3 regions of the Tritonibacter sp. SIMBA_163 genome follow, and region 3 is predicted to be linked to each of the others. Evidence: riboswitches for the same ligand, from Rfam matches in the RefSeq annotation. Region 3 holds a riboswitch; each other region holds the start of a gene.

Region 1 (9,725 bases), on a different contig from region 3:
ACAGGTGAAATCCAATGCCTCAAGCCGATTAGGCTCGGCGGGCATGTCTTCGATTTACGCACGGCTTTGATCGAGAGTCCGATCCAAACCAAGACGCCGTTACTGGGTTGGCTGGTTTCTCTTGTCGACATCACCGAGAGAGAACGTTCCGCTGAGGCGCTTCGTGAAGCGCTGGCACATGCGGAGGCAGCAAACCGCGCAAAGACCAATTTCCTCGCCAATGTCAGCCATGAAATACGCACACCACTGAATGGCGTGCTGGGGATGGTATCGGTATTGAGCGACACTGTGTTGGATAACGAGCAGCAGGAATACCTGAAGGTCATCGAAGGCTCTGGGCAAGTTCTGCTCACAACGATCGGGGATGTGCTCGATCTGTCCAAAATCGAAGCAGAGCAGATGGTGCTGGAAAACAGCCCCTTCGTTCTGCGAGACATCGTCAAGGGCGCAGGCTCCCTGTTCGCGGCAACGGCGGGCGAGAAGGGATTGACGTTGAGCATCGACATCGAGGACAGCTTGCCCAAGGTTATCAACGGGGATGTTCACCGGTTTCGACAAGTACTGCACAACCTCGTTTCAAACGCCGTCAAGTTTACCGAAGTCGGACAGGTTTTGATAAGCGCCACAGCCATTGACGATGGCATGACCCTATTGGTGCGTGTCAGCGATACCGGGCCTGGGGTGCCCGACGAGGCTCGTGATGCGATCTTCCAGCCGTTTCGTTAGGCCGATAGCAGTGATACGCGAAAATTCGGTGGCACTGGCCTGGGGCTTTCAATCTCCCGAGAGCTTTGTCATCTGATGGGGGGGGAATTGCGGCTGGCTCCTTCCGCTACGAAGGGTGCGGTATTCGAAATCAGACTGCCCTTGATCCCGGCAGATGATATCTTGGATCTCGAAAACCGCCCTGACGCGTTCTCAGATGTATTGCCCGTTATGCCCGTGATGGATGTTCTGGTGGTCGACGACAACAAGACAAACAGGTTCATTTTGGAAAAGTTCCTGTCCTCATCATCCTGCCGGGTTCAATCCGTCTCAAGTGGAGCAGAAGCAATCGAACTGGCGCGGGATCTGGCGTTCGATATCATCTTGATGGATATTCAAATGCCTGGAATGGATGGGGTCGAGACCACTCGACGGATCCGTTCTCTGGAGCAGGCAGGCGGGCGCGAACCCGGGTTTATTGTGGCTGTGACCGCGAATACGATGCCGGAGCAATCTGCTCACTACCTGTCGGCGGGCATGGATGAGGTATTGGCAAAGCCGGTGTCCAAAGAGCCATTTCTTAAGATGATCCAAACCGTTCGCCGCAAGGTCGCGCAGTGCGCCGAAGACAAGGCGGCGTTGCCGCGGTAACCGGCATGACCCGGCAGGCAGACGGCATTGGGCAGGACCTATTGCGCAAACAAGACCGTCAAGAACAGGCTCCATACCACTATCTGTGCACGAGACCTTCTCCCGGGAAGTGATCGAATGGTCTATCTCGGCGCACGTGGCATATATATTTTCGCGTGATCATGCAGTCTGAAGCAACGACGACAGTTTCGCCATGCCGCTTGACAGGGATTGCGCTGCTGACGCAAGAGAGGGGCGATGGTTCCCCGACGCCAAAGGCAAGTGGGATGAAAAGGGAATTCGGTGAGGAGGAGCCCAGAGGCGCCAAATCCGAAACTGCCCCCGCAACTGTAAGCGGCAAGTGCCCCGTCACGCACCACTGATCCACCGGGATCGGGAAGGGACGAGAGCGCAATGATCCGCAAGTCAGGAGACCTGCCATCACGACTGTAAACCAAGCGGGCGGTGGGCCTGCGGAGGACGTGATGACAGATGCCAAAGGTCTTATGAACCGCAGCGACCCGTCTCCTGTCAGGAGGTTGGTATGCACGCGTATCTTTACCTGATTTCCGCCACCTATGTGAGCGCGCAACGCTTTGCCATGTTGGCACAAAAGCTCGAAGGCGCAACTGCGGGTCCTGCATTGGCGATCCGGCTGGAAGCGGAAGGAGCGGGCCTCTGGTCTGCTCTTGATGAATTGTGCGCACGCGGCGCAACACGAATTGATCTGCGGCCCGTGGGGTTGCCGTTTTCGCAGTCATTGGAGAAATGGCTTCCCGGGGCTGCAGGCGCATGGCTTGCCCGGCAGGACCTGCCAGTGCCCGAGCTGTATTTCTCTGCCAGCCCAGAAAGTGACATGGGCGTGATCACTGCAGTCGCCCGGGCTGAGCTGCCAATGCGCCGAATTTCTGCGAAGCCACAGGGGGAAAGAGGCAAGGGCTGGGACCTGCCGCCAGCTCATCAGCACCACTTGTTGGTCTGCACGGGGCCTCGCTGTCACGTGAAAGACGCCCCAAACCTCGCCGACGTCCTGAAAGTCGAAATCCGTCGGGCAGGGCTTGCGGACAGTTGTCTCGTCACCACGACGGGCTGTGTTTTTCCCTGCAACGCCGGCCCGGTGATCGTGCACTACCCGCGTGGGGACTGGTATCGCATGGCGGACCGTGCGGACATTCAGAATTTTGTCGCCACCGTTCTTGCGCGCGGTGGCAGGCTTGAATCACTTATTTTCCATCAAACTGGAGTCTCCCATGAAACTGCGTAGCCTGCTGCTGCCGCTTGGTCTTTTTGCTTCCGCCGCACACGCTGACCCTATCAAAGTCGAAAGCTGCGGCGTGTCTCATACGTTTGAAAGCGTGCCATCCCGGGCCATAACCCTGAACCAGCAGGCTACAGAAGTCATGTTGGCCCTGGGCCTTGAGGAATCTCTGGTCGGCACGGCCTATATGGACGACGCAATTCCGGAGCAATGGCGGGCCGCGTATAACAGTGTCCCCGTGCTGGCAGAGAAATACCCCGCCGCCGAGGTGGTGTTGGCGAAAGAACCAGACTTTCTCTTTGCAGGATTTGGGTCAGCGTTTTCCGAGGACAACTTGGGCGGCGCAGAGAAGTGGCACGGGCTGGGTATCGGGACCTATCTTGTGGATGCCTCCTGCAAGGTCAAACACCCGAAGGATGTTCCGCTGACGGTCGAGCCGATCTTTCATGACATCGAAACTGTCGGAAAGCTGTTCGCGGTCGAAGCCCGTGCTGAAGAGCTTGTAACGGGGCTGAAGGCACGTCTCGATGAGGTGCAGGAGGACCCGGCAGGCGCGGAACAAACGGCATTCATCTATGATAGCGGCACCGATACGCCGTTTTCGATCGGGTGCTGCGGTGGCCCTGCGCTGCTGGCCAAGCTGACCGGGCTCGAGAGTATCAGCGCCGATGTGCCTGGTACTTGGGTGGACTTGTCGTGGGAGCGTGTGATGGCGGCCGACCCGGATGTGATCCTGTTAATCGAAGCGGATTGGTCCACGGCTGCGGACAAGCGTGCGCATATGGAGACCGATCCGGTACTGAGTGAGCTTCGGGCGGTGAAAGAAGGGCGCTTCGTGACCGTGCCCTTTTCCGAAACCCTGCTGGGCATGCGATTTGTTGATGGGGTCGAGACCGTGAACCGCCAACTCGCCGGGTTGAAGTAAGTGTCACGGGGATCGCCACTGTTGCTGCCGCTGTCCGTCGTTGCGTTGTTCCTCGCGATGGCGGCCGGTATCCTATGGGGGACGGCTGAGATCTCATGGAGCGAGCGGTTGGCGATTCTCATGCGGAGCGAGGACGCCCCGCGCGGTCTGTCTCTGATCATCTGGCAGTGGCGTGTCCCACGTGTACTGGCGGTTGGCATGATTGGTGCGGGGCTGACGCTTGCGGGGGTGTTGATGCAGACGGCGCTGCGCAATCCTATGGCCGACCCGTACCTGATGGGGTTGTCCTCCGGTGCGTCGGCGGCGGCTGTGGGTGCGATCATCTGGTTTCCAGCCAGTATCACGACGACGCTTGGGTTGCCGTTGATTGCATTTCTGGGCGCGGCATCCGCGTTCCTGTTGACCATCGGCCTATCCACACGGCGCGGGAGGTCTCTCGACCCGTTGGTGGTGATCTTGGCGGGAGTTGCCGTGTCCCTGATGTTCCAGGCATTGACCGCGTTTTTCCTCTATGTCGGTGATCCCCACGCGACTCGCAACGCCATGGGCTGGTTGATGGGAACCGCTGCAGGGACCGATTGGCAGGAACTTCCGCTGTTGTTTGCGGTGTTGCTTGTGTCCCTGGCTTTGGCCCTCTTCACGACGTCAAAACTGGATGCCACACTTCTCGGTGATGAGCGTGCGCTGTCGCTTGGGGTGCATGTGGGACGTATGCGCGTCCTTGTTTTTCTCATTACCGTCGCTCTGACAGGTGTGGCTGTCGCGGTTGCGGGTATCGTTGGGTTTGTCGGCTTGATCCTGCCCCATATGGGACGTTTGCTGGTGGGCGCCCGTCACCGAGTTTTGATTCCTCAGGCAATGGTGTTGGGGGCGGTGACCTTGATCCTTGTCGACTTGGCCTGCCGGGTTGTGCTGGCCCCGGAAGAGCTTCCGCTTGGGGTCCTGCTGGCTTTGCTGGCGGCGCCGCCGTTCATCTACATATTGCGAGGTATGTCACGTGTCCGCTGATCCCATCCTTGAAATTCGCGATCTCTCCATTGCGGTTGGAGGTCTGCCCTACGTGAGCAACCTGTCACTGTCGGTCGGTCGTGGTCGTTTCCATGGGCTGCTGGGGCCAAACGGGGCGGGCAAGACCACCGTATTGCGGGCACTCTACCGCGCGTTGCAGCCGCAGGCAGGCGAAGTCCTGCTGGATGGCCAGCCGCAGCAGGGTTTCAGCCCAGCGGCATGGTCCCGACGCGTTGGCGCATTGGTGCAGGGCGGTGGCTTACTGTCCGGGTTGACGCCGGCTGATATCGTGGAAATCGGGCTGACCATGCGCGCAATGACCGCCCGAGACCGGGGACGCGCGACAGAGGACGCATTGCAGCTGGTGGGACTGGCCGACAAGGCGGAGCAGGATGCCGAGAGCCTGTCCGGCGGGGAATTGCAGCGATGTTACTTCGCGCAGCTTCTGGCCTGTGATCCCGAAGTCTATGTGCTGGACGAGCCAACCAACCATCTGGATCTGCATTACCAGCTGCGCTTGCTCGATGAGGTGAAGCGGCGAGGACGTACCGCCATCGTATCATTTCATGACCTCGGTATCGCTGCGCGCTACTGTGACTATGTGCATTTGATGTGTGATGGCGCTCTGGTCGCGGAGGGAGAGCCTGCCGCGGTTTTGACCAGAGATGTCCTGTGCCGCTACTATCGGGTGGACGGTGTTCTGGAGGGGCATAGTCTCAGACTGGAGGGGCCGGTCCTTGAAGATAGGTCCGCCCCCGCGCCGTTGATGCATGTTGCTGAGTAGCGCTGCGCCCTTCAGGCGACCTTGTCGGAGCGGTGCATCTCATCCCAACCTTGGTCGGCACCAGCAGAACGCGGCGTATCCTGTTCGATCTTGAAGCGTTTGACGGATGCCACGAGTTTTGCGGCTTCGTTGCGCAACAATTGTGCTGATGCTGCTGTTTCTTCGAGCATGGCAGCGTTTTGCTGCGAACTCTGATCAAGCTGGGTCACTGCGGAATTGACCTCTGTCAGGCTGCTTGACTGATCCACAGTGGCGGCCGCGATCTGGTCCACCATCGTCACCATGTTCGTGACCGTTTCCTTGATGGCGTTCAGCTCTATGCCGGTGCGGCTGACAAGCTCCACGCCTTGGGTCACCTCGTTGGAACTATGACGGATCAACTGGTTGATTTCCTCGGTGGCATCGGCAGAGCGCTGCGCCAAAGCTCGCACTTCAGATGCAACGACTGCAAATCCCGCGCCTGCTTCGCCGGCGCGTGCGGCTTCGACACCCGCATTCAGCGCCAAGAGGTTTGTCTGGAACGACACGCCCTCGATCATATCGGTGATCTTGCTGATGGCCTCGGAAGCCTCGCGAATTCGGTTGATCGAGGCGGTGGTTTCCTCAGCTACGACAAGCGTGGAGTTCACCCGATTTTGTGCGTCCTGTACAAAGGCATGCGCTTGCTTTGAATTGGACGCCGTGCCTTTCACGGCATCGCTCAATACCTGCATCGCACCTGAAGTCTCCTCCAGAGATGCGGCAGAGTCCTCACCCCGTTTGGAGGCATCCAGCGAAGCGGATGCGATTTCGTTGGCCGTGTGGTTCAGTGTGACGCTGCTTTCGGCAAGTTGCTTGATCACCCCGGTAAGTGTCTGGCTCAATTCGTCCACTGCGCTTGATATTTCCGAGAACACGCCTTTGTGGTTGTCCGGCATGCGTTCTGTCAGGTCACCCTGAGATAGGGCATTGATCGTGAACCGCACATCGCCAAGACCTCGTTCTACCACGTCGCCGATCGCGTTGACCCCATGGCCAAGCACGGCGAAGTCCCCGCTGTCATCCTCTATCGGAATGCGCAGTGAGAAATCCCCTTCCGCACAGGCGCTTATGACTTTGGAAATTTCGGTAGAAAGACGGTCCTTTTCCTGCTGTCCCTTCCGAAAGTTCTCGATTGCTTTGCAGACAGCCTTCACTTCTCTGATGGCGGATCGAGGGGTCTCCTCGTCGAATTGTCCAGCCAGCATTTTTTCCAGAACTGTTTGCACGCGCAGCAAGGGCTTCGCAATCTTCTGAGCGAGGGTAAAGGCTAGCGTCACGAATATGGCAAGCCCAATCAAACCTGCGACCGCCGCGCGTTGCACCAGAACCTGTTGCGCCGCCTTTGAGGTGATGACGACCTCTTCTCGACGCTGATGTATATTTTGCAAAATCCCGGCAAGGATCGGTTCTGCTGCAGCATATCGATCAGACAATGTTTCGGTCAGCTGTTTTGCGCTGAGGGTCTCTTTGACATAGGCGCTGAAGCTATCCTGATAGTGGGTCAGGAGCTGCTCGATTTCCGCCTGTTGGTCCGCGCTATCATAGTAGGAGGTCGGGAAGTTGCGGAATTCGTCAACCCGTGCGTTTAGCCGGTCCAGGTATTTTGTGTTCTGCCGCATTATGAAATCTTTTTCATGCCGGCGCATCATCAGCATCTTTACCTGCATTTCCGGATAGCTTGTATTCTTCAGGCTTTCCTCGACCTCGTGAACTGCCTTACGCAATTGTCCCTGTAGTCCGGTTGTCTCATCAAAGCCGAGCGCCCTGTTGCTCTCCACAACATCGGCAAAGCTGGTCGCATAGGCGGTCACGGCGGTTTGAAGAGCCGTTAGATCTGCCGCGGACTGGTCCAACCCATTGAGCTCGCCCAACTGTGTTTGTGCAGAAAGCAGTGTCTCGTTCAGATGTGCAATGACATCCGCGTGCCGCGCGACATCGGCGTCGCCCAAGCGCAGGAGAAAGTCCTTTTCCGCTCGGCGTGCCTGCAAGAATGCCAGTTCCAGCTGCACGATCGTCGCATCCAGTTCCTGAATTTTTTCGATTTCAGTCTGGTGGCCGTCGCGCGCATCGTGTGTGTAAAAGGACAGGCCGATCAGGGAAAACATGATAAGGGCCGCCAGTCCGACGATGGACAGGATTGCGGTACGGATGGAGATACTCATGGGCATCGCGAGTCTCATGTACAGTTTCGATGTCATTTTTATATCGAGAATAAGTTAAGCTATCGTTCTGATGTGAACCTCTCGTAGACAGTGGGAGGCATGGTTTTCAGTGGAATTGTAGCCAAACGTGGAAAGCGCCCCTGTGTGGATTTCAAGTTTTCCAAACAGTGGTTGTGGAGGGTTCGGTTCCCTGACGCACCGTAAAAGTGGACAGGGCACACCTTCTGCGTGCTGATCAGCGCAGGGGAGATGCAGCTGTGTGCCGCGTGGCGGAGGAGGAATGTCATGGAGTTCGACTACGTGATTGTCGGCGGTGGATCTGCAGGATCGGTGCTGGCGGCGCGCCTCTCTGAAGATCCCGCAACCTCGGTCTGTCTGCTGGAGGCGGGCGGGAAGGGCGACGGCCTTCTGGTAAGGGTGCCAGCAGCGGTTGTCGCCATGCTGCCGGGGCGCCCGAAGATCAACAACTGGGGGTTTGAGACCGTGCCGCAGGCCGGTTTGAACGGGCGGCGCGGCTATCAGCCCCGGGGCAAGGCGCTGGGCGGGTCGAGCGCGATCAACGCCATGCTCTATGTACGCGGCCATGCGCAGGACTATGACGAATGGGCCGACCTCGGCTGCCCCGGCTGGAGCTGGCAGGATGTGCTGCCCTATTTCCGCCGGGCCGAGAACAACGAGCTGGGCGACGATGCCTTGCATGGGGAGCAGGGTCCGCTGCAGGTCAGTCAGCAGAAAGCGCCCCGTCTGGTCACCGAGGCTTTTGTTCAGGCCGGTGAAGCGCTGCAGATCCGCCGGACGCAAGATTTCAACCGTGGCGACAACGAGGGGATAGGCCACTACCAGGTGACCCAGTTCCACGATCCCGCCCGCAACGGGGAGCGCTGCTCGGCGGCGGCGGGCTATCTACACCCGGTGATGGGACGTCCGAATTTGACCGTGCTGACCCGGGCGCAGGCCACAAGAATCCTGTTTGAGAACAAGACCGCCACCTGCGTCGAATTCAGGCAGGGCAGGACGACCAAAACTGTGAGCGCGCGCTGTGAGGTCCTGCTCTGTGGCGGTGCGTTCAACTCGCCGCAGCTATTGCAACTCTCTGGTGTGGGCCGTGCGCAGGATCTGCAACCGCATGGGATCGAGGTCCGGCACGACCTTCCCGGCGTGGGGCAGAACCTGCAGGACCACCTTGATTTTACCCTCGCCTACAAGACGCGGGACAAGGACAACTTTGGTATTTCGCTGGCCGCTGGGGCCAAGCTGCTGCGGGAGGTTATGGAATGGCGCCGGACCGGGCGCAGCATGATCGCCACGCCTTTCGCCGAAGGAGCGGCGTTCTTGAAGACCATGCCTGAACTGGATCGTCCCGACGTCCAGCTGCATTTTGTGATTTCGATCGTCGATGATCATGCCCGCAAGCTGCATCTTGGCCATGGCGTCAGCTGCCATGTCTGCCTGTTGCGGCCCAAATCCAGAGGCAGCGTATCGTTAGCCTCTGCCGATCCGCTGGCGGCTCCGGTGATCGACCCGCAATTTCTGGCAGAGCGCGACGATCTAGACGGTCTGATGCGGGGCGTGCGCCTCACCCGTCGGATCATGGAGCAAGCCCCGCTGGCCGACTATCTGGCAAAGGAGCTGTTCATTGATGCCGAACCCGATGACGCCGCGCTGGAAGGTCATATCCGCGCCCGCGCCGACACTATTTATCACCCGGTGGGCAGCTGCCGGATGGGCACCGACGCGCAAGCTGTGGTCGGTCCGGAGCTACGGGTGCGCGGCCTCAGGAACCTGCGGGTGGTTGACGCCTCGGTCATGCCGCGTCTCATTGGCGGCAACACCAACGCGCCCACGATCATGATCGCCGAAAAGGCTGCCGACATGATCCTGGGCCGCCCGGCGCCTGCGCGCGACGGGCCCTGACACAACAGGCAACACAGAACAACAAGGAGGAGACCCCATGCTGGGCAAGATGATGACGCGACCGCTGACCATCAGTTCGCTGATCGAACATGCGGGCAAGTACCATGCCGGCACCACCGTGGCCTCGGTCGAGACAACCGGCGGCGTCGAGCATACGACCTGGGGCAATGTCGCCAGCAATGCGCGAAAACTGGCGGCGGCACTGGACAGGCTCGGCCTGAAACCGGGCACCCGCTGCGGCACGATCGCCTGGAACAACCGCCGTCACCTGGAGATCTATTTTGGTGTCGCGGGTGCGGGCTATGTCTGCCACACGCT
Region 2 (9,725 bases), on a different contig from region 3:
TAGACCAGCTCGAATTCATCCCCCTGAAGTGCCAGACGTAGATCATGCACCATCTGGGTCTTTTCACGACTGCTGCGATCCATCTCTGCGTTGAACGTGCAGATGGGCGTGTCCGGTTCTGATTTGGCCCGATACATGGCGACATCGGACTTATACAGCAAACCTTCGGGATCGCGGCCATCCTCCAGCGTCGTGGCGATTCCGATGGACGCACCGACCCGCAGCGAGACCTCCTCAAGATCAATCGGCTCGATGATTTCAGCATGCATACGCTCGGCAAAGCTCAGCACTTCTTCGATACGGCGAAAGCCCTCTTTTATGGCCACAAACTCGTCGCCCCCAATTCGGGTAAGATACTCCCCCTCGCTCAGCTGCCGGGTCAGGCGTTGCGAGACCTGCATCAGCACGGTATCGCCAACAGCATGGCCATAGACATCATTCACCTCCTTAAAGAGGTCGAGATCGATGGTCATGATGGCAACCCGTGCGACTTCGTTCTCGTTCAGCCGGAGTTTGAGGGCTTCCAGCCTGCGGGTAAGCCACATGCGATTGCGCAAGCCGGTCAGCGGATCATGCATCGCCGCAAGTTGCAGCTGATTGCGGGTCTCGTCCTCCATATTCACCTCGATGCTGGCGGAGGCGACCGCAATCAGCAGGATGATCCCGGTGACACCGAAGATAAGCATCGCCATTGCCGCTTCAGACATGGCCTTTGGCGGCACCTCGACAGCAGAATCCAGACGTATTTCGATCGCGCTCATGCCGGTGAAATGCATGAGACAGATCGCAACGCACATCAGCAGCGCAGGCAAAATCCGCCCGCGCAATCCGCTCCGCTGTCTGGCGATCCCCCAATAGGACGCCGCCCCGAACCCGATGCCCAGAAGCACTGACACCACGACAGTTCCCAAGCGCCAGTCGATGGTGCCGGGCAGCTGATAGGCCTGCATCCCCACGTAGTGCATCGCCGAGACTGTCAGCCCGAAAATCGCGCCCGCCAAGATCGGTCCAACCGCACCGCGCGCGAAGGCGAGCCCCGCGTTGGCGGCTAGCGAGCCAAGCACTCCGACTAGAAGCGACACCCCGGTCAGTACCGGCTCATATGCGTGGTCATAGCCCGGCTCATAGGCCAGCATCGCGATGAAGTGGGTCGACCAGATCGTGGCACCCGTGACCAAGCCGGCCAAGGGCAGCTGCACCAGACGCCGTTTTCCGGTCCATTGGGTCAACCGTGTCGACATATGCGCGGACAGGGCCGAGCCGACGATACAGATCAGGGCCGCGACCGCGACAAGACCATAGTGGTGTTCCTGCGTGATGCAGTCCAACAAGCGGTACATTTGTGTTTCCTCAGGCCGTGCCGTCCATGCTCCGACCCTGAGGTACGCTCCTTAACAAATGTTCTAATCGGTTGTGGAAAGGCGTAAAAAATGCATACAAATATAGTCTTTTTCAGCCACAAATTGGCCTAGGGTCAGAGCCCCGAGGTTTGCTCTCACAAATATACTGATCGGTCCAAGCGCAGGCGGCCCTGCTGGTCCAGGTGTTTTCTTTTGCACATCAAGCAGATCGGGCCCGACGCTCTTCGGTCTGCCTTGCAAATTCGGCCACGCGCGTGCGGAATTTGCGGTTAAGCTTATTACGCGCCAGTTTTAGCGATTGCAGCAGCAGACGTGCCGCCAGGGTCTTGGGCTTAAGATCCACCCGGACGGTCATCCGCGTCCGTTGCGCAGACAGCGCCATCAAGTCCACCTTCAGATCACCGCTCATGCCGTTCCCGACCGCTGCAAAGGAAATCGTGTTTGGAACGTCGTAGTCGGCGACATCAATCCGTACCCGGCGTTCTGACCCGCGAAAGTTAAAAGTGACATCCCAGTACAACCCGTCGCGTGGCGCCGCAGTGTCGCCATGGCGTTGCACATCAACACCACGCCGAATCGCGGAGCGTTCGAAGCTTTCAAAATCCGAAATTGCCACGAACAGGTCCTGGATCGGGCAATCTGTGTCTTCTTTGGTTTCGAAATGCATAAGCGATGGAGCTCCGTAGCGTTACAACCAGCCGCAAGTGCGACCGCCGGACATTCCTAAACTATGTCGGTTACCCGAGTGTGTCCGCAACCCAGTTTTCCAATAGAAACCCCGCAATTGCACCTTTGCGTGGCGCGCGCACTTTTGGATGGTCGCCGGCGATCGCATCCATGACCTCCTGACGGGTCAACCAGATCGCATCTTCGATTTCTGACGGATCAATGGCGATTTCATCATTCAGGGCAACGCCGTGACAGCCGAACATCAATGACATTGGAAATGCCCACGGCTGGCTTGCAAGATACCCGACGTCGCCAACCTGGATGCCGGATTCTTCCAGAACCTCGCGCCGCACGGCGGCCTCCAGCGTCTCCCCCGGCTCGACGAACCCTGCCAGAAGCGAATACATCCCTTCTGGCCAGCCAGGTGAGCGGCCCAGCAACACGCTATCCCCCCGCGTGATCAGCATGATCACCACGGGATCAGTGCGCGGGAAATGGGCTGCGCCACAACTTGGACACCGACGCTGCCACCCGGCTTGCTCGATCCGGCTGGCCGCACCGCAGCAGGCGCAAAACCCGTGTGTTGCATGCCAACCCAGCAAGGCCTTCGCGGTCGCCGCCAGCTCCGCCTGTCGCGGTGTAAGCCGTGTCATCACGGCCCGCAGCTCTGCAAAAACATGGGTCGATGGCAAATCGGGGTGACGCTGTTCGCTGGGATCGAGAAACGTATCAAGCGTAGACAAGTCGGCTTCTTCCGGCTCCCATTCTCCCAGATCGAGGGCAAAATACCCCGCGGCCTGCGCACCGCGCCCGAGAAAGATTGCCTCTGCCCGCCGCTGCGCCACCAGCGGGTGGCTGGTTGGCAGAAACGCTAGCCCCGCCGCATGATCCTGTCCGGTATCATGCAGGCAAAGCGGCTTGCCCCGCCACAGGAGTACAACCAACGCCTCCGCTGTCGACCATATCCGATCCAGCTCTTCGGGAACGGTCCGCAGATGGGCTGCGCGATCCAGGCCGCTACCGCCGAATGTGACTTGCTCTGCCCGTTTCATACCTGCCTCGCTGTTTGCATGTCACACCGGGTTCTCGCGCCCTGCCTCGATGCGGGCGACGGCGACAACACGGTGTTTTACACAGGCGATGCCGCATTCCCCGAAGCGACTCAAGCAAAAATGCCACGCTTCACAAAAACTCGAAAAAAGCGCGACGTGAGGGTTCCGCGCAACGCTTAAGCCTGCTCTTCTCGACGTTAACTAATTCGAGAAGCCCCGGAACGCCCCGGACATGGTGGCAAACGGTGCCGACGACTGGCGATGAATGGCGCATGATGACTGGATCCGACCAAGGCCCCACAGGGACGAATGGGGCCGATGAAGACGTGACAGAGGTGCCAGCGCGCCTCCGATTGCTTGCGACGTCTGATGTACACAGTCACCTCCTTGGCCATGATTATTATGCGGACACCCCTCATCCGGGCATCGGTCTGAGCCGGACTGGAAGTCTGATCGCCCAGGCGCGTGCCGAAGTGGCGGCAGAAGGCGGCATCGACTTGCTTGTCGACAATGGCGATTGGCTTCAGGGCTCACCACTGGCGGAAACTGATGCCGCAAACCCCGACGCACCTCCGCCTGCCATCCACGCATTTGATATACTGCGCTATGATGCAGTCGGACTGGGAAATCACGAGTTCAATTTTGGCCTCGACACGCTGAACCGCGCATTGCGCGCGCTGCCGTGCCCTGCGATTTGCAGCAACGTACACCCCTGCGCGCCTGACGTTGCATTGCATGTGAAACCGCACCTGATCCTGTCGCGCCGTATTCCGGGCGCTGCGGCGGATGCGCCCGAGGTGCGCGTCGGCCTGTTCTCCGTCCTGCCACCGCAAACCCTGTTGTGGGATGCCGACCACCTCGCAGGGCGTGTGCGCATCGACGATATGGTCGACAGCGCCCGCGCTGCCATTGCAACGCTTCGTTCAGCGGGCGCTGACGTGGTGATCGCCTTGGCGCATACCGGGCTTGCGGCAGCCCAGGCCGCGCCCGGAATGGAGAACGCCCTGCGCCCGCTCTCACACTTGCCAGGCCTCGATGCTGCGGTCGGCGGGCACACGCATCTGCTGCTGCCTTCGGCCAATGGTTCCGAGGACGGATTGGGCGTGCCTGTTGTGATGCCCGGCTCCAGCGGCTCTCACCTCGGCGTGGTGGATCTGTTTCTGGAGCAGACCGCGGACGGCTGGCAGGTGCAGCATGCGACCTGTGACCTGCGCGCGGTGAGCACCCGCTCGTCAAAAGGTCTGCAGCCGCTCGTACCCGAAGCGCCAGAGATGGTCGCAGGCCTTGCCACGGCGCACACCCGCACCCGCGCCGATATGGCAACCCCGGTTGGAACCTTGTCAAAGCCGCATCATTCCTACTTCACCTTCTTTGGAGAGGATCGGGCTCTGGCGTTGACGGCACAAGCGCAGGCCGCTGCGGTTCGCCCATTTCTCGAAGCTTCACCGCATGCTGAGCTGCCGCTTCTTTCCGCTGTGGCACCGGCGAAATTCGGCGGGCGGGCCGGGCCGCTTAACTATACGCATGTGCCCGCTGGCAAGGTGTCCCGACGCCATGTCGCCGACATTTATATCTACCCGAACGAGCTGCGCTGCGTGATTGTCAACGGTGCCCAGCTGACGGACTGGCTGGAAATGTCGGCCGGGCTGTTCAATCAGCTGACCCCGGATATGCCAGGGACCCTGCTGGCCAACCCGGATCGTGCGGGACATAATTTCGATGTGATTTTTGGGCTGGAGTATGAGATCGACCCAACCGCCCCCGCGCGTTTTGATGCGGACGGGCGACCGGTCAGCGATGCGCCGGGACGTGTCAGGGACCTGCGCTGGAATGGGGCACCCCTGCGACAGGACCAACTGTTTGCCGTTGCCTACAACAGCTATCGCAGCAGTGGCGGGGGCAACTTCCGCATGCTGGAGGACGCTCCGACCTTGCAACTTGCGCCGATGATGATCCGGGATGCGGTCACGGCCTATGTGACCGGTGCAGTGCAAAAGGACCCGCTGGCAACACTTCCCTACCCCTGGCAGCTCCGTCCTGACCTAGGGGTGCAGGCGGTCGCCATCACCGGCCCCGGCGCACGCAGTTTCCTCTACGAGTTGCCGGACCACGTCGCCGCCAGCGCCACGGCAATGGAAAGCGGCTTCCTGTCGCTGACCCTGGATCTCTGAACGGACACGGCAGACCTGCCAGGAATCCCACGGCGCCGGGTTGTCATCATTCCATCATTTCCCTATATCGGGATTCGAGGGGTTGGCGCGGGCAAGCGCCTCGCCAACCTGGTCAGGTCCGGAAGGAAGCAGCCACAACGAGCCCCGCTTGGGTCGATGTCCAACCTCTCACTTCACGAAGCCCCGCCATTGGCGGGGTTTTGTGTTTAGAAGACCCCGCCGTATCTCTCGCCCGCCTGCGTGCGAGTATTATGCAGCTGCAGCGATAACATCGTTGACGACTCGGCGGGCAGCTCGCTACCCATATTGGTGATGGTTTCCAGCCGGCCCGCTTTGGCTGTTTGGAATGAAAAGGGAACATGGTGAGGCGACGGGTAACAGACCCAGACCCAAGTCCATGACTGCCCCCGCAACTGTAAGCGGCGAGCAACCCGGTATGACCACTGGTTCCAGAGGCCAAGGCGGCCAGTTGGACCGGGAAGGACCGGCACGCAGCGACCCGCAAGTCAGGAGACCTGCCATCACCGAAAGAACCTGAAACCGGGCGGGGTGTCCTGGATGAGGTCTGATGGCACGCCGCAGGTTCACTGCATCCCCGCTGCCAACGGTCTCTCCTGCCGCACCGCCCCGACATGATACTTTGTGCGGAGGGCACTTTGATGGAAAATCCCGAACAGACACATGATTTTGTGGCGACAACCTGTATGCATCTGGGCCGCCCCTGCCCGGCGGCAGAGCGTATGTTGCGTGCCCTTGCCGGAGCGCTTGACCGCGCACGGGCCGTCACCCGTGACGATTTTGAGATTTCGGGCGATAGCCAGCTCGACGGCTGTGAAAAAGCCTGTCCGGCGCGGTTCGCCGCCAGTCATGATCGCATCCGGGTGTTCTGTGATGTCTCAGCGACCACCGAGACCGAAACACTGGACCGGTTTGCCGATGCCATGCTGTCGCCGGACATGGCCGATCTGTCGGCCCGCAGTGCGGCAGAGGTGCCGCGCGCCTTTGGTGAAGCCCGGCCCCTCAGCCTGACACGCGCCGAAACCATTGTGCCGATGTAGCCTCCCGCGACCCGGCCAGAGCGCCTGCCGCTCCACGCGAACATCCAGCCCTGCCGATCAGCTAGAGCTGCCATCGCGCGACTAAGGGGCGCTGCGAAGCCCTTGGGCCCAGATCAACTGCGCATCGGTTTCCACAGCGCAGGGGCGCTGCGCCCGCAATCGTGCCAATGCGGCATCCGGGCGCTCCCCGCTCTCGATCATCAATCGCAAGGCAACCATACCGGAGCGCCCGCAGCCGCCCCTGCAATGCACCAGCACTCGACCGCCACCTGACATCGCCTGACGCGCCAACGCGCTGACATCGGCCCAGCGATCCTGCATGTCGTCGCCAGGGGTTTGAAAATCATCCACAGGCAAGTGGAACCAACGACTGCCGAGCCCCTGAAGATCGCTGCCGATATTCTCGACCCCCAGGATGACGTGCTCCACGCGGGTGGTCATCGAGATTACGATCGAGGGTTTCCATTCTCCGATCAGTCGAAGATCACCAGCGTAATCGCCCCCTGCCCCAGGTGCCTGGCTGAGCGCAAGAATGCCGTCACCAATCGACAGCGCATGAAGCACAAGAGGTTGCGCAGCCGGGTGCGGCTGCAGTTCAGAAGCACTCACCATTTAATCTCCCCCCCGGGAGGCGCGACCCTAAACCCGCGATACAGTACAAGATACCATAGCCTCGGCAAGCAGCTGATCGGTAGCCTTTTTTGCACGCGGCCAGATTCACCCTGCTCAGTGTGCGCCTTGTAACACGCAGGCCGCGCAACAGCGGTGGACGAAGCGCGCGGTGCCGCTTAGTTTGCACGGGATCATTTCGGCGCCGTCCACGAATCCGGGCAGCGCCCCTCAAAGACCATCCGAAAGGCCCTCATGAGCGAGCATAGCCCCGAGACCGCCCCCGCCCCGCAAGGCGGACAATATCAGGTTCTGGCACGCAAGTACCGGCCCGAGACCTTTGCCGATCTGGTTGGTCAGGACGCCATGGTGCGCACGCTGAAGAACGCCTTTGCCGCGGATCGGATCGCTCAGGCCTTCATCATGACCGGCATTCGCGGCACCGGCAAAACCACCACCGCGCGGATCATCGCCAAAGGCATGAACTGTATCGGCGAGGACGGTACCGGCGGCCCCACCACGGAGCCTTGTGGCAAATGCGAGCATTGCCTGGCGATCATGGAGGGGCGCCATGTGGACGTGATGGAGATGGACGCCGCCTCGCGCACCGGGGTTGGCGACATCCGCGAGATCATTGACAGTGTGGCGTATCGTGCGGCGTCGGCCCGCTACAAAATCTACATCATCGATGAGGTGCACATGCTGTCGACCTCCGCCTTCAACGCGCTGTTGAAGACGCTGGAGGAGCCGCCGGCGCATGTGAAATTCATCTTTGCCACCACCGAGATCCGCAAGGTGCCGGTGACGGTGCTGTCGCGCTGTCAGCGATTTGACCTGCGCCGGATCGAGCCGGAGGTGATGATCGCGCTGCTGCGCAAGATCGCCGGGGCCGAGAGTGCCGAAATCGCCGAGGATGCGCTGGCGCTGATCACCCGCGCCGCCGAAGGCTCGGCCCGCGATGCGACCTCGCTTCTGGATCAGGCGATCAGCCATGGTGCGGGTGAGACGACGGCGGAGCAGGTCCGGGCGATGCTGGGGCTGGCCGACCGGGGCCGGGTGCTGGATCTGATGGACATGATCCTGCGCGGCGACGCGGCGGCGGCGCTGACGGAGCTGTCCGGGCAATATGCCGAGGGCGCCGACCCGATGGCGGTGCTGCGCGATCTGGCCGAGATCACCCATTGGGTTTCGGTGGTGAAGATCACGCCCGATGCCGCCGACGATCCAACCATAAGCCCGGATGAGCGGTCGCGCGGTCAGGACATGGCCAGCCGCCTGCCGATGCGGGTACTGACGCGCATGTGGCAGATGCTCTTGAAGGCGCTGGAAGAAGTCGCCGCCGCACCCAATGCGATGATGGCGGCAGAGATGGCGATCATCCGCCTGACCCATGTCGCCGACCTGCCCTCGCCCGAAGAACTCGTGCGCAAGCTGCAGGATACACCGCCGCCTCCGCCGCCGGGTCCAGGCGGCGGACACCCCATGCAGGGCATGGGGTCGCCTGCGGCGGGCGGGGGGGGCGGGGCTCCGGCTTACGCCTCCGCCCCGCCGCAGGGCGCCCCCGGCGGTGGCCCCAATGGCGGGCATACGATGTCGGCAGGGGGCGGGCAGGCCGCCGCAGTGGCCCCGCGCCTCGACAGTGCATTGGCGCGGTATCCGAGTTTTGAACATGTGATCGAGCTGATCCGCAAACACCGCGACGTGAAACTGCTTGTCGAGGTCGAAGGCGGCGTGCGGCTGGTGTCCTACCAACCCGGGCGGATCGAATTCACCCCTGCTGCGAAGGCTCCGCAAGATCTGGCAGCCCGCCTGGGCACGGCGCTGCAGAACTGGACCGGCAGCCGCTGGGTGGTCTCCATCGCCTCGGACGGCGACGCGCCGACCATTGCGGAGCTGCGGGATGCCGCCGAAAACGCCCTGCGCGAGGAGGCCTCGACCCATCCGCTGGTGCAGGCAGTGCTGAAGAATTTTCCCAGCGCCAAGATCACCAAGATCCGCACGCCTGAGGAGCTGGAGGCCGAAGTGCAGGCCGAGGCCCTGCCCGAGGTCGAGGACGAATGGGACCCGTTTGAGGAATGAGATCAGCCCCGCGAAGGCTTCGGCGTAGATTTCGCGGGGCTGAACGGGCAGCTGTGGTCTGCTCGCCCTATGCGAGGTGGGCGGCGGTCTGGGTCACTGTCGCATAGCTCATCGCCAGCGGTGCCATAAAGGCGGCATGCACCTGTTCAGCCGGGACCGTGACACCGCCGAACTCCATGGCGCGGGCGGCGCAGGCATCCTCGACCACGGTCACCGCAAACCCCAGATCCGCCGCAGCGCGGGCGGTGGCGTCGATGCACATCTGGCTCATCGCTCCGCAGAGGGTAACGGCCTCCACCCCGGCCTCGCGGAGCAGCTCCAGCAAACCCGTCTCATAAAAGCTGTTGGGCCGGTGCTTGGTCAGCACCACTTCGCCCTCGATGGGCGCAACAGAGGCATGGATTTCAGCACCCGGCATGCCAGAACGGAAAAACGGCGCCTCGGACGACGGGTTCTCGTGCCGGATGTGCACCACAGGGTCACCGTTCACCCGTGCCGCCGCCAGCAGGCGCGCCGCATTGGCGCTGGCCGCGTCCATCTTGTGCAGCTCCCAGTCGCCACCGGGGAAATAATCGTTCTGGATATCCACCAGGATCAGTGCCGTCCTTGGCATGGTCATACTCCTTTGTCTGATCTGTCCCGGCGAGATTGGCGCAGGTTGACTGCCGCTGCACTTGGCGCATATGCCTAACATCATGCAGGTTACGCCAAACATGCCGATCATCT
Region 3 (9,725 bases):
TCGCGCGCGGAGAGCGCGGCGGCGGCGGCCTCGAACATCTGGGCCAGACCGGGAAAGACGTCACGAAACAGGCCGGAGACCCGAAGGGTGACATCAATGCGGGGACGGCCCAGCAGCGCCAGCGGAATGACCTCGAAGCCGGAGACCCGCTCGGAGCCTTCGTCCCACAGGGGGGCGAGACCGGCAAGATGCAGCGCCATGGCAAACTCCTCACCGGCGGTGCGCATGGTGGCCGAGCCCCAGAGATCCACCACCAGCCCGCGAGGCCAGTCGCCATGGTCCTGCAGGTGGCGGCGCAGCAGCTCTTCCGCCAGCTTGACCCCTTGCGCCTGCGCCGCCCGCGAGGGCACCGCGCGGGGATCCGTGGTAAAGAGGTTGCGCCCCGTGGGCATCACGTCCGACCGGCCCCGATAGGGGGAGCCGGAGGGGCCGGGCGCGATCATTCGCCCTGCCAGCGCCTCCAGCAGGCCGCGCATCTCGGCGGCGCCATGATCGCCGCTACCAAAGATATGCAGACCCTCGCCGTATTGGCTTTCCTTGATGTCGCAGACAAAGCGGTCGATGCGGGTGATCGCCTCTGCTGCCGAGGCCTCGGCGGGGATGTTCAGGTCCGCTTCGACGCCGCTGCCCTGCGCCTCGGCCCGGATGTCGGCGATCAGCCTGTCGCGGCGGGACGGATCCAGACCATCGGCGGTGGAGTATTCATCCAGCAGGCTTTCGAGCCGCCCCATGCCCTCGGGCAGGGTGGTCTGGGCCAGCGGTGGTGGCATGTGACCAACTGTAATCGCAGCAATGCGGCGCTTGGCCTGGGCGGCCTCGCCGGGGTCGTTGACGATGAAGGGGTAGATCACCGGCATAGATGCGCAAAGCGCCTCGGGCCAGCAGGCCGCGGACAGCGCCACCGCCTTGCCCGGCAGCCATTCCAGCGTGCCATGGGCGCCCACATGCACCAGCGCGTCGGCCTGGGTCTGTAGCCAGAGATAAAACGCGACATAGCCATGCCGGGGCGTGCGGTCGAGGTCGTGGTAGTCGTCCTCGCGCAGGTGGACATCGCCGCGCTCGGGCTGCAGGGCGATGAGCGCCTTGCCCGCGCGCAGGGCGCGGAAGTGGACCATGCCGTCGTGGATGGCCGGATCATCCTCCGGTGCCCCCCATGCCGCATGAAGGTCATTGCGGAGGCTTTCGGGGAGGGTCTCAAGTGCTGCGCGATAGTCGGCAATAGGCCAGCTCAGCACCTCCTGCGAGAGGCGCGCACCAAGATCATTTTCCGGCGTGACATCATAGCCCTCTGCCGCGAGGGCAGCGAGGATCGCACTGGTCGAGGCCAGCGCATCCAGCCCCACCGCATGGGCAAGGTTGTAATCGCGGCCGGGATAGGTCGAGAGCACCAGCGCCAGATGTGTTTCCGCAGGTTTGGTCCGGCTGAGGCGCAGATGTGCTTCGACCCTGTCCAGCGCCGCAGCGATACGATCCGCATCGGCGCGGTGGATGAAGCGGGAATATTGCAGATCCGGGTCGCGCTTGGTGGGGGATTTGAAGCTGACGACACCGGCAAACAGTCGCCCGTCCACCTCGGGCAGCACCACATGCATGGCGAGGTCGGCAGGCGATAGGCCGCGGTCGGCCAGATCCCAGTCCTTGCGCCGGGCGGTCGATAGCGCCACCTGAAACACCGGACAGCCGGTGAGGCTGAGCGGCGAGGCGCTGCCATCACGGCCCTGCGCGGAAAAGGCGGTGGCGTTGATGATCGCTGCCGGATCAAGCCGAGGCAGCTCGGCGCGCAGCCAGTCTACCGCCTCGGGCGCCTTAAGGCTGGGCGCAAAGACGCCAAATGCCGCATAGCCCCGCTCGCGCAGCTGCGCGATCATCGCATCGATCGGCGCGGTGTCGGCAGAGGTCAGGTAGGAGCGATAGAAACTCAGCAGAACCAGAGGTTTGTCCTGTTGCGGCAGGTCGCTCAGCACACCGTGGTCGGGATCGTAGTAGCCAAAATCGGGCACGGTCTTCTTGCCGGTCACCGGCCCGGCATAAAGCCCCGCCGCCAGCGCCAACTGCGCCAGCGCGGCCTGGGCTGCCACCGCACCGCCCGCATCACACAGGCTTTGCAGCCGGCGCAGGGTGGAGACGGGCAGGGTGGAGAGTTCGTCCAGTCGCGGATCTTCCTGCCCGTCGGCGGGCAGGATCGCCAGCGCGATGCCCTTGCGCCGGGCCAGATCCTGCAGCGTGGCCAGACCGTAGGACCAGTAGCTCTCGCCGCCGATCAGACGCACCAGAACGCCCTTTGCGCCCTCCAGCGTCTGTTCCGCGTAGACATCGACCGAGAGCGGATGCTTCAGCGCCACCAGATTGGCAAGCCGAGTGGAGGGGAGTTTGCCGTCCGCGCGGTGCCAGCCCGCCGCAAAGGCGCCGAGATCGCTGTCGGAAAAGGACAGCACCACCAGATCGCCGGGGGTCTGCCCGACGTCATAGGGGGTGTCTGTTTCTCCGAGCCCGTGGCTTTCGCGGAAGACGACGTGCATGAGGTTGGTCCGCTTCGTTCAAATCGGAGAGGGCAGCGTCCGACCCTGGGTGGGTGCGAAGCGCCCTCCCGGGGGGAGGGTCGGGCGCTGCCCGGCGTGTCCGCCGGGCGGGACCTCATGGCGAGAGGTCAGCGCCCTTGGTGTTGAAACTCAGGCTCCGAGATCGGCGTGGATGCCTGCTGTGTCGATGTTATCATGCTCGGCGATTACCACCAGCTGGGTCTTACGCGGCTGCGCCCCCCAGGGTTGGTCATATTGCGCCCGCAGGCGTTCGCCCACGGCCTGTACCAGCATGCGCATCGGCTTTCCTTCCACGGCCACATAGCCCTTGACGCGCAGGATGTTGCGGGCGCGGGCCATCTCGATAATGCGAGTTTGCAGCGCTTCGGGATCGGATACTTCGCCCATTTCGACCACGATGGACTCAAAATCGTCATGTTCGTGGTCGTGGTGGCCGTCATGGTGGCTTGGGCGCGCGTCGAGATCGTCTTCGGCGGCAGCGCCAAGACCTAAGATCACGCGCGGATCGATCACCCCTTCGGTCATCGGCAGGATCGGCAGCTTGCGCGGGGCCTCGGCTTCGATCACGGCGCGGGCCTTCTCGACGCCCGCCTCGCCGGCCAGATCGGCCTTGGACAAGAGCACGATATCGGCGCAGGAGATCTGGTCCTCGAAGACTTCGGACAGCGGTGTTTCGTGATCCAGGCTCTCGTCCGCCTCGCGCTGGGCCTGCACGGCGTCCAGATCGGGGGCGAACTGGCCCTTGGCGACGGCTTCGGCATCGGCCAGGGCGATCACCCCGTCCACGGTGATGCGCGAGCGGATGGCGGGCCAGTCGAAGGCCTTCAGGAGCGGCTTCGGCAGCGCCAGACCGGAGGTTTCAATGACGATATGCTCGGGCGGTTCCGGCAGCGCCATGAGGCTCTCGATGGTGGGGATGAAATCATCGGCCACGGTGCAGCAGATGCAGCCATTGGCCAGTTCCATGATGTTCTCCGCCGGGCAGCTCTCGTCGGCGCAGGATTTCAGGATGTCGCCATCGACACCGGCGGTGCCAAATTCATTCACCACCACGGCGAGGCGCTTGCCTTGCGGGTTCTGCATCAGGTGACGGATCAGCGTGGTCTTGCCGGCGCCGAGAAAGCCGGTGATGACGGTAACGGGGATCTTGTTCAATGTGCTCATGGTCGGCCTTTCAAGGTCAGTCCTGCGCCAGTGCGGCAGGGGGCATTTCTGTGGGGGCGTCGGAGCCCTCGGACGAGGCGTTTGATGCCGCCGCCGGGGACAGCTCGACCCCGGGCATGGAGACCGGCGGGATGCGGGCGATCGACTGCTTGCGGAACACCACGGGGCGTTCGCGCCAGGGCACAAATCCGGTGTCGGTGGCGGCATAGGCGGCAGCGCCTGCGAGGATGTCGTCCAGATGGGTGTCGGGGTCGAGATCGCCGTAGATATAGCTCCAACGCTCCGGCCCGCCGGAGAGATGCAGCGTGCAGCTGCGGCTACAGGCGGAGAGGCATTCGACGCCGCGCACGGTGACGCCCTCGGGCAGGGGGGCGCCTGCAAGGCGATCCGCAAGGATGCGTCCCGGGCGGATGGCCTCCGGGTCGGCGCCTTCGGGACGGCAGGTGGTGCAAACGGTCAGGACAACCGGCTCCGGGCTCTGGCTGGGGGTGTCTCCCATGCGGCCTTGTCTCCTCCTTTTGGGCGGAAGCGGGGCCGGGCCAGCAAGGGGCACCGACGCCATGGAGTGACGGCAAGCCCTCGACCGGTCGCGGAACACCCCGTCCGCCGGTTCAAAACGCGTGTTGGCAGGTCTCCCGGCTTGCGGATGCCAGGGCGGATCTGCCCTGACGGTCATCCCGCCTTCCCGGTGCGACCCCATCGGGGTGTGCGCCAGTGGCGTCGGGAGACCTCTCCGGTCACGGTCGCGGGGGCGGCTGTGCTTGAGGGCGCGCGGGACGCCCATGTCACATTCCCTCTTCGCCCGAAGGGTGTCATCTTCGGGAACCAACGAAATTCCCTTGCGCCATGGCGGCACTCTTTGTCAAGACATGGGGTCAGACAGCAGGAGTGACCCCCGTGAGCGACGAGACCACCGCAAAGACCGAAAACGACATCTCTGAGGAGGAAGCGGCGCGCCACGCCTCCAAAATGGCGAAGAAGAAGGCCGCCCGCGACCGGATGATGAAAACCAAGGATGGCGAAAAAGGCCTGATTATCGTCCACACCGGCCCCGGCAAGGGAAAATCCTCCTCGGGATTCGGCATGGTGATGCGCTGCATCGCCCATGGCATGCCCTCGGCGGTGGTGCAGTTCATCAAAGGCGCCTGGCAGACCGGCGAGCGCACGCTGATCGAGGAGAATTTCGCCGATCTGTGCCAATTCTACGCCATGGGCGAGGGCTTTACTTGGGAAACGCAGGACAAGGCCCGGGATATCGCCGCCGCTCGCGCCGGCTGGGAGAAGGCCAAGGAGATGATCCTGGACGAGCGCAACACCATGGTGTTGCTCGACGAGATCAACATCGCGCTGCGCTACGAGTATCTGGATTTGCAGGAGGTTCTGGAGTTCCTGGTGGAGCACAAGCCGCCGATGACCCATGTGGTGCTGACCGGGCGCAACGCCAAGGAAGAGCTGATCGAGATCGCCGATCTGGTGACCGAGATGACGCAGGTGAAGCATCCGTTCCGCGCTGGGATCAAGGCGCAGAAGGGTGTGGAATTCTGAAGCGTCGGGCCTTGTGGCTGGTCTTGGGATGCGAGGCTCTGCCTCGCGCTCCGAGGTATTTGGAAAAAGATGAAGGGGCTGTTGCGCCTCTTGGTTCTGCTGTGCAGGTCAGGAGGGCTGACCTATTGTTTCGTGCGCGAAACAACGGGGCAGTCTTGCTGATACTTTTTAGGCGCGTTGCAAGAGCTGCGCGCGCATAAATCTGGGGCGCGCGCAACAGGGGCATCAGGGGTAGACCTGTCAGGCCGCCAGTCGTGCGGCTCTGTCGCGGATATAGGTATCGACGGCGGCGCGCTCTGCCTCGTTCAAGCGCAGGCCCAGTTTCGTGCGCCGCCAGAGATAATCCTCGCCCGAGCGCACCCATTCACGGGTGATCGCCCAATCGAGTTCCCGGGCGGTGATCGTCGCGCCAAAGCTTTGGCCCAGATCAGCCTCTCCCTTGGCGTCGGACAGTAGGTCCCAGGCCTCGGTGCCATAGGCGCGCAGCAGGCGGCGCACGGCATAGGGCGTCAGGAACGGGTAGTCGCGGGCGAGCCTGTCGCGCAGCTTTGCCACATCCTCCACCGGGAAGTCGCCGCCGGGCAGCGGCACGCCGGCCGTCCAATTGTCGGAGAGGTCGGGAAAGGCCTCGCCGATCTTGGCCAGTGCGGCCTCGGCCAGTTTGCGGTAGGTGGTGATCTTGCCGCCGAACACGTTCAAGAGCGGCGCCTGGGTCTGATCCAGGGTCAGCACATATTCGCGCGTTGCGGCGGAGGCGGAACTGGCGCCATCGTCATAGAGCGGTCGCACGCCGGAATAGGTCCAGACGATCTGATCGCGGGAAACGGGTTTTTCGAAGTAGTTCGACGCAAAATCAACCAGATAGTCCTGTTCTTCCTCGGTGCAGACCGGCTTGGTCTCCGGGTCGGGATGGTCCGCATCAGTGGTGCCGATGAGGGTGAAATCCTCCTCGTAGGGGATGGCGAAAATGATGCGACCGTCCTGACCCTGGAAGAAATAGCAGCGCCCGTGATCGTAGAGTTTCGGCACCACGATATGGCTGCCGCGCACCAATCGCACGCTCTCGCGGCTGTTCTGGCCCAGCTTTTGACGCAGCACATCCGCCACCCAGGGACCGCCCGCGTTCACGAGCATCTTGGCGCGGCGCGTGGTCTCTTCGCCGGTGGCGAGATCCTTCAGACGGATCTCCCAATGATCGGCGTGGCGGGTGGCGTTGACCACTTCGGTGCGGGTCAGGATTTCCGCCCCTCGGGTCTCGGCATCACGGGCGTTGAGCACCACGAGCCGGGCGTCCTCGACCCAGCAGTCGGAATACTCAAACGCCTTTTTGAACTTTGAGTTCAGGGGCTTGCCTGCCTCATCCGTGGTCAGATCCACGGTTGAGGTGCCGGGCAGGATGCCGCGTTTGCCAAGCGTGTCATACATGAACAGACCCAAGCGGATCAGCCAGGCCGGGCGGCGGCCCTTCATCCACGGCATGAAAGTGGTCAGCAGCTTGGATGTCGGCGTGGTGTTATCGAACCGCATGTCCTTGTGGAAGGGCAGCACAAAGCGCATCGGCCAAGAGATATGCGGCATGGCGCGCAGCAGCACCTCGCGTTCGATCAGCGCTTCCTGCACCAGCCGAAACTCGAAATACTCCAGATAGCGCAAGCCCCCGTGGAACAGTTTGGTGGAGGCCGAGGAGGTGGCGGAGGCGAGATCGTTCTTCTCGGCCAATGCGACCGACAGGCCACGACCGGCGGCGTCGCGGGCGATGCCGCAGCCGTTGATGCCGCCGCCAATGACAAAAAGATCGGTGATGTCGGAGGTGTGAGCTGTATCAGTCATTTTCGCTGCTTTCGGTTTCCTGGCTGCCGTCCGCAATGAGGATTTGGGTGCCGGAGGCGGCTGCGGCCTCGGCGAATTCCGGCGGGACGGGGCGGTCGGTGATGACAATATCCAGTTCCGCCAGCGCGCAGATGCGCACCGGAGCGGAGCGGTCGAATTTGCTGCCGTCGCAGATCAAGATGCGGGTGCGAGCGTTTTGCAGGATGGCGCGGGCGACGGAGACTTCGCGGGCGTCATGGTCGAGGATGGCACCGTCCGCATCGAGGGCAGAGGCACCGATCACGGCATAGTCGACCTTGTAGCGGTTGATGAAGGCTACCGCCTCTTCGCCGACAATGGCGCCATCGCTTTGGCGGATGGAGCCGCCGACAAGGATCAGGTCGCGTGTCTCCTTGTCCATCATCATGTTGATAATATTGATATTGTTGGACAGGAGGGTGAGCCCAGCATGGCCAGAGAGCGCGCGTGCCACCTGTTCGGTGGAGGTGCCTATATTCAGCGCGATGGAGCAATTCTCCGGGATCACATCGGCAGCCAGCACCGCCATGGCGCGTTTGCCGGCGGCATTCAGGCTGCGGCGTTCCCCGTAGCCGCGATTGGCGGCAGAGGCGATGCGCACCGCACCACCATGCACCCGGCTGAGTTGGCCACGCGCCGACAGGTCGCGCAGGTCGGTGCGCACGGTCTGCAAAGACACACCAAAGCGGCGCGCGAGGTCTTCGACCTCGACGCGATCCTGCGCTGTGAGCAGGGAGAGGATTTCGTTTTGGCGGTCGCTTGCGTCCATCGGCTTTCCTTTTCGTAGTCAGGCATAGCGAATGGCACGCGTTTTGTCACGTGCGGATTTCGTTATGATGTGTTGAGGGTGTAAAGCGAAAGCCCTTCGCGCAAATGCACAAAGGGCTTTCGCTTCGCATTTGGATTGAGGTTCGCCCGGACAAAGGCCGGGCAGCCCCCGACCTCCCCCACGGGAGGGGGCTTCACCTCCACCCGAGGTCGGGGGTCGCCCTTCGTGCTCTTAAGTTAGCGGGATCAGATGGTTGTCCCAAGCCAGGGGGGCGGTGGCGAGTGTTTCGACCTGCGTGCCGATACGGGCCACGGCGCCGGTGCCGGTGCTCGCGAGAAAGCCCGCGCGGGTGGTGGCGAGGCCGCAGACGTCTGCCAGCGCGTGTTCTGCCACCAGCGCGCCGCTGGCACAGTCCATCACTTGCACCACACCGCCACGCGGCGAGGTCACTGCGACCTGCGTCTCATCGCCGGAAAATGCAATAGAGCCGCCATAGCCACTGAGATTGCGCAGGCGCGGGTCGTCCTCCCCCATCAGTCGGGGCGTTTCGCCGGGGAAATGCAGGCCGACAATGGGCACATCGGCGCCCAGATCGCCCTGCCACTGCATCGCAAAGCCCACGGTGCCATCGCTGCGCACGGCGATATGGCGGATGGAGTTCTTGTGCAGATGAGCGGGCAGTTCCATCTGCTCCTGTATCTCGCCCGACAGGCTCAGATAGCTGAGGTTGGGGCGCATGAACGGGATGTTCAGTTTGGCGCGGCCCGAATCCGGGTGGGTCTCGATGCCGCCATTGGCAACCACAAGGCCGGGGGCGTCACGGCGCAAACGCATTTCATGCGGGCCGATGCCGCCGGAGGGAAACTGGCCGATGCGGCGGTAATCGCGGGCGTTCCAGACCCCGATCATGCCTTCGCCGCTTTCATAAGCGTTCTCAGTGGTGTACATTACCTCGCCTTCCGGAGAGAACACGCCGTGGCCATAGAAATGGTGGCCCTCCGGTGGCTCCAGTCGCGCCAGTTGGGCACCGGTGCGGCAGTCGATCACATCGGCAAAGCGGCCCGGACGGCGGGCAAAGGCCACCGCCTCTGGCCGGGTGGGATGCGCACTGGCGGCATGGCCCCGGTCGGGCAGGGAATGGCGAAACAGCACCTCGCCCGCCGCAGACAGACCCGCAACCACAAACAGCCCCAACTCGTCCTTGCCCGCAGACAGATAGGCGGGCGCGCCCGCGTCGGCCCAGGTGGCGGAAGGGGCCATGCTGCTGGCCATGAGGCCTGCAATGAAGCCGCGTCGAGAGGGCATTTGAAAACTCCTGTCCGTGATCGAAAAAGGGGCGTGAGGGCGTCTGGTCAGTCGCCATCCAGCGCGTTGAACCCGGCCTCCACCCCCAGTCGGGGGCCAAGGTCCAACGCCGCGATGTCTTTGATCGCGCGCACATCCTGTTGCAGTGTCTCCAGCAGGAAGCGGCGCTGCGGATCACTGACCTCGGCAAAGCTCGGGTCATCCGCAAGGTTTGCAGCGTGGCGGTCGGCCTTGTCGAAGACTTGGGTCAGATGTTGCGACAGCTCCGCGTCCCCATCCGACAGAAGCAGCGCCAGCTGGCGCAGGCTGTCGAGCTGGAGTTCCACATGGCGCAGGGAGCGGCCAGAACGGCGCACCTCGGCGCGGTTGGGGCGCGGGTTGTCAAACGTGCCAAGCGGGCGACCAATGCGCATATCGCCAAGGATTTCCAGCCCGGTATTCAGCGCTTTGAACAGCTCCTGATGTGCCTCTTCGTCGCTGCGGTAGCGCTCATCCGGGTGGCGCAGCTTGTCGGCGTAGTCCTCTTGCCAGTCGGTCAGGATGGCGGCGCTGTT

The links. A riboswitch is a leader RNA that binds a small molecule or an ion and turns the genes downstream of it on or off. The one in region 3 is predicted to bind cobalamin.
Positions count from the first base shown of each region.
Region 1: it holds a riboswitch for cobalamin, as region 3 does, so the genes downstream of both, R0J92_RS19805 ((2Fe-2S) ferredoxin domain-containing protein) here and R0J92_RS01335 (DUF1636 domain-containing protein) in region 3, are expected to answer to the same signal.
Region 2: it holds a riboswitch for cobalamin, as region 3 does, so the genes downstream of both, R0J92_RS07460 (hypothetical protein) here and R0J92_RS01335 (DUF1636 domain-containing protein) in region 3, are expected to answer to the same signal.

Region 1 covers NZ_JAWJBP010000025.1:17,012-26,736, forward strand. Annotated here, with positions in the region: partial or broken gene R0J92_RS19800 (histidine kinase N-terminal 7TM domain-containing protein) at 1-1,356, shown strand, start outside; cobalamin riboswitch at 1,578-1,793, shown strand; gene R0J92_RS19805 ((2Fe-2S) ferredoxin domain-containing protein) at 1,880-2,599, shown strand; gene R0J92_RS19810 (ABC transporter substrate-binding protein) at 2,586-3,518, shown strand; gene R0J92_RS19815 (FecCD family ABC transporter permease) at 3,540-4,526, shown strand; gene R0J92_RS19820 (ABC transporter ATP-binding protein) at 4,516-5,310, shown strand; gene R0J92_RS19825 (methyl-accepting chemotaxis protein) at 5,322-7,493, opposite strand; gene R0J92_RS19830 (GMC family oxidoreductase) at 7,779-9,407, shown strand; gene R0J92_RS19835 (long-chain-fatty-acid--CoA ligase) at 9,445-9,725, shown strand, end outside.
Region 2 covers NZ_JAWJBP010000003.1:111,321-121,045, reverse strand. Annotated here, with positions in the region: gene R0J92_RS07485 (putative bifunctional diguanylate cyclase/phosphodiesterase) at 1-1,340, opposite strand, end outside; gene R0J92_RS07480 (SRPBCC family protein) at 1,561-2,028, opposite strand; gene nudC (NAD(+) diphosphatase) at 2,099-3,082, opposite strand; gene R0J92_RS07470 (5'-nucleotidase C-terminal domain-containing protein) at 3,355-5,253, shown strand; RNA gene ffs (signal recognition particle sRNA small type) at 5,329-5,427, shown strand; cobalamin riboswitch at 5,550-5,791, shown strand; gene R0J92_RS07460 (hypothetical protein) at 5,913-6,311, shown strand; gene R0J92_RS07455 (dual specificity protein phosphatase family protein) at 6,393-6,923, opposite strand; gene R0J92_RS07450 (DNA polymerase III subunit gamma/tau) at 7,176-8,999, shown strand; gene R0J92_RS07445 (cysteine hydrolase family protein) at 9,067-9,612, opposite strand; gene R0J92_RS07440 (GlxA family transcriptional regulator) at 9,695-9,725, shown strand, end outside.
Region 3 covers NZ_JAWJBP010000001.1:295,457-305,181, forward strand. Annotated here, with positions in the region: gene cobN (cobaltochelatase subunit CobN) at 1-2,519, opposite strand, end outside; gene cobW (cobalamin biosynthesis protein CobW) at 2,670-3,704, opposite strand; gene R0J92_RS01335 (DUF1636 domain-containing protein) at 3,721-4,203, opposite strand; cobalamin riboswitch at 4,312-4,549, opposite strand; gene cobO (cob(I)yrinic acid a,c-diamide adenosyltransferase) at 4,602-5,249, shown strand; gene glpD (glycerol-3-phosphate dehydrogenase) at 5,490-7,079, opposite strand; gene R0J92_RS01350 (DeoR/GlpR family DNA-binding transcription regulator) at 7,072-7,866, opposite strand; gene R0J92_RS01355 (DUF1513 domain-containing protein) at 8,098-9,171, opposite strand; gene R0J92_RS01360 (imelysin family protein) at 9,219-9,725, opposite strand, start outside.